2 regions of the Ensifer sp. ENS07 genome follow, and region 2 is predicted to be linked to the other one. Evidence: riboswitches for the same ligand, from Rfam matches in the RefSeq annotation. Region 2 holds a riboswitch; the other holds the start of a gene.
The links. Region 2 has a riboswitch for glycine ahead of IB277_RS21145 (D-amino acid dehydrogenase). Riboswitches for the same ligand answer to the same signal wherever they lie in the genome.

Region 1: linked by a shared signal. The riboswitch ahead of gcvT (glycine cleavage system aminomethyltransferase GcvT) and the one ahead of IB277_RS21145 (D-amino acid dehydrogenase) in region 2 are both predicted to bind glycine.

Annotation. Positions count from the first base shown of each region.
Region 1 is NZ_JACVBE010000002.1:59,335-63,544, reverse strand. It holds gene gcvP (aminomethyl-transferring glycine dehydrogenase) at 1-649, opposite strand, end outside; gene gcvH (glycine cleavage system protein GcvH) at 649-1,011, opposite strand; gene gcvT (glycine cleavage system aminomethyltransferase GcvT) at 1,028-2,167, opposite strand; glycine riboswitch at 2,309-2,396, opposite strand; gene IB277_RS07390 (hypothetical protein) at 2,559-2,948, shown strand; gene IB277_RS07385 (copper chaperone PCu(A)C) at 3,044-4,030, shown strand; gene IB277_RS07380 (hypothetical protein) at 4,053-4,210, opposite strand, start outside.
Region 2 is NZ_JACVBE010000007.1:30,663-34,872, reverse strand. It holds gene IB277_RS21155 (agmatinase) at 1-162, opposite strand, end outside; gene IB277_RS21150 (ABC transporter substrate-binding protein) at 508-1,536, shown strand; glycine riboswitch at 1,692-1,783, shown strand; gene IB277_RS21145 (D-amino acid dehydrogenase) at 1,914-3,146, shown strand; gene IB277_RS21140 (heme-binding protein) at 3,312-3,746, opposite strand; gene IB277_RS21135 (electron transfer flavoprotein-ubiquinone oxidoreductase) at 3,870-4,210, opposite strand, start outside.

The sequences.
Region 1 (4,210 bases), on a different contig from region 2:
CGAAGACGTCGACCGGATCGAGATCGGTGAAGGGATTGCCGATGACGATCTGCCAGCCGAGCGGCTCGGCGCGGGTCTTCAGAAGCGCGATCGTCTGCGGATGGCAATTTTCGTCGACGAAGAAGGACTTGGCCTTCGACTTCGAAACGCGCTCGGCCATCGCCATCGCTTCAGCGGCTGCGGTCGCTTCATCGAGAAGCGACGCGTTGGCAACGTCGAGGCCAGTCAGGTCGCAGACCATGGTCTGGTAGTTGAGCAGCGCTTCGAGGCGGCCCTGGCTGATTTCCGGCTGGTAGGGCGTATAGGCCGTGTACCAGGCCGGGTTTTCCAGGATGTTGCGCTGGATGACCGGCGGCGTGATCGTGCCGTAGTAGCCTTGGCCGATCAGCGACACGAGCTTCTGGTTGCGGTTGGCCGTTTCGCGCATCTTGTCGAGCGCCTCGCGCTCGGTCATCGGCGCGCCCCAGGCAAGCGGCGTTTTCTGGCGGATCGAAGGCGGCACGGTGTCGTCGATCAGCGCATCGAGCGTCGGGTAACCGACGACCTTCAGCATCTCGTCCATTTCGGCCGGCGACGGGCCGATATGACGCCGATTGGCGAAGTCATACGGCTTGTAGTCCGTAAAGGTGAAATCCTTGGGCATGCTCATCAGGCGACGAGCTCCTTGTAGGCCGCTTCCTCGAGGAGGGCATCGGCATCGCTGGGGTTGGCAAGCTTCAGCTTGAAGAACCAGGCAGCACCCTGCGGGTCGCTGTTGACGAGCGACGGGTCGTCGACGATCGCCTGGTTCACTTCGACGATTTCGCCGTCAAGCGGACAATAGACGTCAGAAGCTGCCTTGACGGATTCGACGGTGGCGGCGCTATCGCCCTTGGCAAAGTTCGAGCCGGTTTCCGGCAGTTCAACGAAGACGAGATCGCCGAGCTGGCCGGCGGCATGCTCGGTGATGCCGACGGTTGCGACACCAGCTTCGATCTTCAGCCACTCGTGTTCCTCAGTGAACTTCAACATGTGCGCTCTCTCCTGATCAGCGTTTGTAGGTTTGTTTGACGAAGGGAAGGGCGGCGACCGCCACCGGCAGGTACTTGCCGCGCACTTCCGCAAAAAGGGTGGTGCCGTTCTCGATATGGCCGGCATCGACATAGCCCATGGCGACCGGGCCATCGACCGAGGGGCCGAAGCCACCCGAGGTCACCTGGCCGACCGGGGTCTTGCCCTCGGCATCGGCAAAGAGGTTAGCGCCGCCGCGAACCGGCGCGCGTCCCTCGGGCTTCAGGCCGACGCGGCGGCGCGAGGCGCCAGCGGCGAACTGGCCGAGGATACGATCGGCACCGGGGAAACCACCTTCGCGGGCGCCACCGGCGCGGCGCGCCTTCTGCAGTGCCCATTCGAGCGCCCCTTCGACCGGGGTCGTGGTGGTGTCGATGTCGTTGCCATAGAGACAAAGACCGGCTTCAAGGCGCAGCGAATCGCGGGCGCCAAGGCCGATCGGCTTCACATCGGGATGTTCGAGCAGGCGCTGGGTAACATCGACGGCGGAGGCAACGGGAATGGAGATCTCGAAACCGTCTTCGCCGGTATAGCCCGAGCGGGAAATGATGCAGGTGACGTCATGCAGGTCGGCTTCGGCGACGTCCATGAAGCGCATGGCGGAGACATCAGCCCAGAGTTCTCCGAGCACGGCTTCGGCGTGCGGGCCCTGAAGCGCGATCAGCGCGCGATCGTCGAGCATCGTCACGTCGCAGGTATCGGAGAGACCGGCCTTCAGGAGCTCGAAGTCGGCGTCCTTGCAGGCAGCGTTGACGACGAGGAAGAGATGGTCGCCGCGGTTGGTGATCATCAGGTCGTCGAGGATGCCGCCTTCGGCATTGGTGAAGAGGCCATAACGCTGGCGGCCCTCGGCAAGGCCGAGCACATCGACCGGCACCAGCTTTTCGAGCGCCAGGGCCGCGTCCTCGATCTTGCCGGACTTCGGCCGAACGATGACCTGGCCCATATGCGATACATCGAAGAGACCGGCAGCAACACGGGTGTGCTGGTGTTCCTTCATCACGCCATCGGGGTACTGCACCGGCATGTCGTAACCGGCAAAGGGTACCATGCGCGCGCCCAGCGAAAGGTGCAGCGCATGCAGCGGCGTCTGTTTCAAATGAGGATTGTTTTCCAAATCCGGCCTCCAGGTCTGGCGCTCCCGCGCCGGCTCACACTTCCGGCGTCAATCGCCGTCGATTCGAGCCCCCTCTGTCCCTTTGCCTGAGATTGTTATCCCTTCGGCGAGCGTAAAAACGCTTCTCTCCAGAGTCCTACCGGCACCTTGCTGGTCCTTTGGCCTGAGAGTTTCCGGGGCGGTTGCTCCTTCGGCACCGGAGCGAACCGGCTTCTCCCAACAAGATCGTCTCCAGATAACGGCGAAGGCCAGAGCTTGGCAAGGGGGCGGTGTCGCGCTGAAACACATTTTTGTCGCATGACCAAAAGACGCAGCCGGGCAGGGTGCGGCAATTCTGCCTTTGCATTCTTCTCCGGTTGAGGATAACCCAAGACAGATACCGGGGATAACCATGACAGGGCGCGACGGAAAATTCGGGATAGCAGTGCGGCTGATCGCCGTCTTTGCGCTCGTTTTCCTGACCTTTGCCCACAAGCCGCTCAGCGCCAAGACGCTCAGCCCGGCCGAAATTTCCGCCTATCAGCTGCCTGACGGAACGATCGCCGAAATCTGCTTCGGCATGGATGGCGTCGACCATGAAAGCGGCAAGGGCCAAGCGATGGCCCCGGTCTGCGAGGCCTGCCGTCTTTCGGGCTCTATCCTGCTGCCGGCTCCGCCAACCGAGAGCGTTCGCGCCGAAACGGGCGCCTGGCAGGTTTCGACAGTTGTCGCTGAATACGCGACGCCCCATCCGCATCTGCGGTTGCTGCCGCCTTCGCGCGGGCCTCCGGCGCGTTCGTAACTCTCCTCTCGCATCCCAATACAATTTGCCGCGTTCAAGCGGCTTGGACCACCGGACACCGGGCAAAGCCCGGCGCGTGGTCAGGAGATTCCGACATGACAAAGACCAGGATCGTTTCGCTTTCGCTCGGCCTTACCCTTGCCGCAAGCGGCATCGCCCACGCCCATGCCACCTTCGAGAAAGACACGGCGCCGGTGGAGACCACCTTCAAGGCGGTGCTGCAGGTTCCGCATGGCTGCGACGGCAAGCCGACGACGGAAGTACAGATCAAGCTGCCGGAAGGCTTCGTTTTCGCCCAACCGCAGCCGAAGCCCGGCTGGGAAATCGAGATCATCAAGGGCGATTACCAGAAGACCTATGACAATCACGGCAAGAAGGTCTCGTCCGGCCCACTGGAGATCCGGTGGAAGGGCGGCAATCTTCCCAACGAATACTACGACACCTTTGTCGTGCGCGGCAAAGTCTCGGGCTTCGACAAGGAGACAGTGCTGGCCTTCCCGACCACACAGCTTTGCGGCACCGAAGGCAAGGTCGTCTGGGACCAGGTGGCTGCCGAGGGCCAGAACGCACATGACCTGAAAAGCCCGGCACCGACCGTAACGGTGACGATGGCCGATGCCGCCGATCCGCACGCCGGCCATGGCGGACATATGGCTGCGGCCGGCGGCTCGGCGAAGGTCGGCGATCTCGATATCTCCGGTGGCTCGGTGAAGGCCATGCTGCCGGGCGCCAAGGTCGGCGGCGGCTTCCTGACGATCAAGAACGGTGGGGCAGGTGAAGACCGGCTCGTTGCTGTCGAGAGCCCTGCGGCCGCGCGTGTCGAGATCCACGAGATGAAGATGGAAAACGACGTGATGCGGATGCGCAAGCTCGACGACGGCGTGGCATTGCCGGCCGGCGAAACGGTGGAGCTCAAGGCCGGCGGCCTGCATCTGATGTTCATGGACGTGAAGACGCCCTTCAAGGAAGGCGATACGGTTCCCGTCACGCTCGTCTTCGAAAAGGCCGGCAAGGTCGATGCGACGTTCCCGGTCGGCTCGGCCAAGGGCGGTGAGGCAGCCGGCGGCCAAAAGCATCATTGACCCGAGAAATCGCGATACCGCCTCAGGCGGCGTCGCTTTCATCCTCCTGGCCGGCGGGTTCATCCTGCCGGCCTTCGTTTTCCTGCTTCTCGGAACCGCCGTCGTCATCGCGCATGAATTCGAGATAGCGGCGCAGGGCTTCGGCTTCCGAGCGCTCCGGCAGACGGCCGTCGGCCGTGG
Region 2 (4,210 bases):
GCGTGCGCCCGCCCGATTGGTTTGGAAGTCGAACGGCACCCCCAACAGGGCAATATCGACTTCTGCGTCCCGCTTAAGCCAAGGCGTCCGGAAGAACGTGGCCGGCTCTGCAAATCGCGGAACAAAAAGAGAATCGACAGGCGAGAAGGTCGATTGAGACATCAAAAACTCCTGAAAAGGTGCAATGGGCAGCCGGCCCTGTGACCGATCACAACATCGCTCAAGGATAGACGCCGAGCTAACTCCTGTCCTTCGGCGAATCTCGATTCAAACTTCGGCGTGGCTCGACGTCTTCAGACCGACACGGTCTGACGGCTTGTCTCACAACTTTGCCTTGACGCGTCCCAGCGCCGCGCCGCCCCACTCATTTGCCGATATTCTTGAATTCGTCGTCGGTAGAGACTGTCGAAGGGGCCGGGAGCCGAAGTTTGCATTGGAAAATGCGCATGTCCATCAAACGATCCCCGCGCTACCAATTTGGAGAACGCCAATTCAAAAAAGGGAACTATGATGAATAAGACTGGGAAACTATCTATCCTCGGGGCGGTTCTTGCTGCTTCCGTGACAGGCGCCTTCCATGCGCGCGCCGCAGACTCATTCGTTTTCGCGACTTTCGGCGGTCTCGAGGCAGAGAAAGTTGCGTGGACCGAACCCTACACCCAAAAGACCGGTGTAAGCATCACCGTAGATCAGCCGATCGATTTCGCAAAGATCAAGGCACAGGTGGAAGCACAGAACGTCTATTGGGACGTTGTCCATGTCGACGGCTACTTCGGTGCGGCCCAGTGCGGAAAGCTGTTCGAGCCACTAACTGCGGCGGTCGATCGCTCAAAGCTCGACGAACGCCTCGACCTCAATCCGTGTGGCATTCCGATCGTCGTAAATGCTGCTGTTCTCGTCTACAGCAAGAACGAGTTTACCGGAGACAAGCCCCAGAGCTGGGCAGATTTCTTCGATACCACGAAGTTCCCGGGCCAGCGTGCAATGATCAATTTTCCGGTCAACGGCGCGCTCGAAGCCGCTCTCCTGGCGGACGGGGTTCCGGCCGACAAGCTCTACCCGCTGGACCTCGATCGTGCGTTCAAGAAGCTGGACACGATCAAGAGTGACATCGTGTTTACACAAAGCTCCACGCAATTGTCAGAGTTACTTGTATCGGAAGCCGTGCCAATGGCAATTGCCTTCAATGGCCGCGCGTACATGGCAGTCAAGGAAGGCGCTCCCTACGAAGCCGTTTGGAATCAGAGCATTTTGCAGACAGATACCCTTGCCGTTGTGAAGGGCTCGAAGAATCGCGACGCTGCTGAAGCCTTCCTGAGTTACGTCGCGCAGCCGGAACAGCAGGCGCGCCTGGTGGAGTTCGTGCCATACGGGGCTGCAACGAAGGACACCAAACTCAACGTCGACCCGCTTCTCAGCTCCTACTTGCCGAACAGCGGGGACAACGCGAAATCGTCCGTCGTGCTTGATGCCAAGTGGGTCGGTGATAACTTCGACGAAATCAATCGTCGTTGGACCGAATGGACAAGCAAATAGTTCAAGCAAATCTGCCCGTGGCCTTCTGGCGACGGGCAGACAGCGCAGAAGCGCATATTTCGAAGGAACATTTTTTCAACCCGTAGCCAAGTCTCGCCTATGAGCCGGACCTTTCACATCAGCTAAATTGGCGGCTTGAAAATTACAGTTCCCTCACAAGCCTATCAGGAGAGAGGGCCGCCTAGACGGCCACGCCGACGGAGCAACCCCCCAGGAAACTCTCAGGCGAAAGGACTGCTAGGCTTTACCATCTGGAGAGAGACACAGTGATTGTGTCCACCGAAGGGGACCTCCACATCGGAGGAGAAGCTCTCAGGTAAAAAGACAGATTGGGGGCTAGGAACTGGCGGAGTTCCGGAACCACTGTCGGAGAAAACATGTCACACATTGCCGTTTTGGGCGCCGGGATTACCGGCGTCGTAACTGCCTATGCGCTGCTGGAACGGGGTCACGAAGTCACCGTGATCGAAAAGAACCGCTATCCCGCGATGGAAACGTCATTCGCCAACGGTGGCCAGCTGTCTGCAAGCAATGCAGAGGTGTGGAATCACTGGTCTACCGTCGCGAAGGGTTTCAAGTGGATGCTGAAGAGCGACGCTCCGCTGCTGCTCAATCCTTCGCCTGGCTGGCACAAGTATTCTTGGATGGCCGAATTCCTAGGGAATATAAGCCAGTATGAGGCCAACACGATAGCAACCGTGAGGCTCGCCATCGAAGCCCGCCGGCGCATGTTCGAGATCGCGAACAAAGAGAACATTGATTTCAATCTCGAAAAACGCGGAATCCTTCATATCTATCATGACCAAAAGAGTTTTGAGCATGCGCTTAAGGTCAATAATCTCTTGTGCAAAGGCGGCCTCGAACGAAGGGCGGTGTCCCCGAGCGAAATCACGTCGATTGAGCCAACATTGGAAGGTGATTTTTTCGGCGGCTTCTTCACACCGTCTGATTCAACGGGTGACATTCATAAATTCACTCGAGGCTTGGCGGACGCCTGCGCTCGGCGCGGCGCCAAATTCCTGTTTGATGCGGATGTGACCGACATCAGCTGCACCGACACAGTAGCAATTGACTTCAAGCCGACCGACCAAGCTAACGGTCAGCTCCAGCGCGTTGTCGCCGACAGCATCGTAGTCTGCGCAGGAGTAGCGAGTCGAAGGTTTGCCGCGATCCTTGGTGACAGGGTCAATATTTATCCCGTTAAGGGATACTCCATCACTGTTCACCTTGATGATGAGGAAAGCCAATCCGGAGCACCATGGACAAGCATACTTGACGATCGGGCCAAAATCGTCACCAGCCGTCTTGGCGTCGACCGATTCCGCGTCGCGGGCACGGCAGAATTCAACGGCATCAACAAAGACATCCGCGCGGACCGTATCAAACCGCTTGTCGATTGGGTCAGAACGTTGTTTCCTCAGATAGTAACGTCTCGAGTTGATCCTTGGGCAGGGCTACGGCCGATGATGCCGAACATGTTGCCTCGTGTCGGCCGCGGCGCGCGTCCCGGCGTCTTCTATAATACAGGCCACGGTCACCTGGGCTGGACTCTCTCGTGCGCAACCGCCGAACTCGTTGCACATGCTGTCGAACACGAGATGTGTGCATAGGCTGAGAATGAGTAGAACCCAGGCCGGATGTCTGCCGCCTGGGTTGTACTGGGCTCACCGCTGTTTCCGTCGTGCGGATATGTGCGGCCGGTGTCGGAATAATAGCGTACGCAATGGACCCCGCCCTTCTTCCATTGCAGCGGTCTCCGGAAGCTCTACATCTGTTTAGTCATTGCCGGTCTGCTGTCGCACAAAGTGGTCAATGCCTGCTTGAGCGCACTCAGTGTCCTGCGCAGGCGTTCCAGAACTTACGCCGATTGCGCCAACCACCTCACCATCGGCAATGACCGGCAAGCCGCCGGCAACGACGAGAAGACGGCCGCCGATCGCGGAATTTATCCCGTAGGCAGGGCTTCCGGGCTGACTTGCGACGCCATAGCTCTCTGTCGTTCGCTTGGCGCCTGCTGCGGTATAAGCCTTGTCTTGCGCAATAACCGTGCTGGTAATCTTTCCCCCGTCCATTCGTTCGAAGGCGATCAATTGTCCGGACTCATCCGTGATGGCAATGCACATAGGCACACCGATCTGCACGGCCCTGGCCTTGGCACCCTCCAACAGCAGATGGGCATCGGCAAGGCTTAGTCGCTTGATTGTCAACATGAGGTGTTCCTTTCAAGAAGGGTGTTGGAGACTTCCGCGCGTAAGAGCCGGCATCTTACCTGTCTGATTAAACAGGACCTTCGCTGGCTTACCTGGCGGTGTCGGTGAGGAGCGCTGCGCGCCTCACATATTCGGATAGACCGGGCCTTCGCCGCCTTGCGGCGGCACCCAGTTGATGTTCTGGTTCGGGTCCTTGATGTCGCAGGTCTTGCAGTGCACGCAGTTCTGGGCGTTGATGACGAAGACTTGCGTGCCGTCCTTCTCCACCCATTCGTAGACCCCGGCCGGACAGTAGCGCGTCGACGGACCGGCATAGACGTCATGCTCGGAGCGTTTCTGCAGCTCCATATCCTTGACCTTGAGATGAACCGGCTGGTCTTCCTCGTGGTTGGTGTTCGACAGGAACACCGACGACAGCCGGTCGAAGGTCAGAACCCCGTCCGGCTTCGGATAGTCGATCTTCT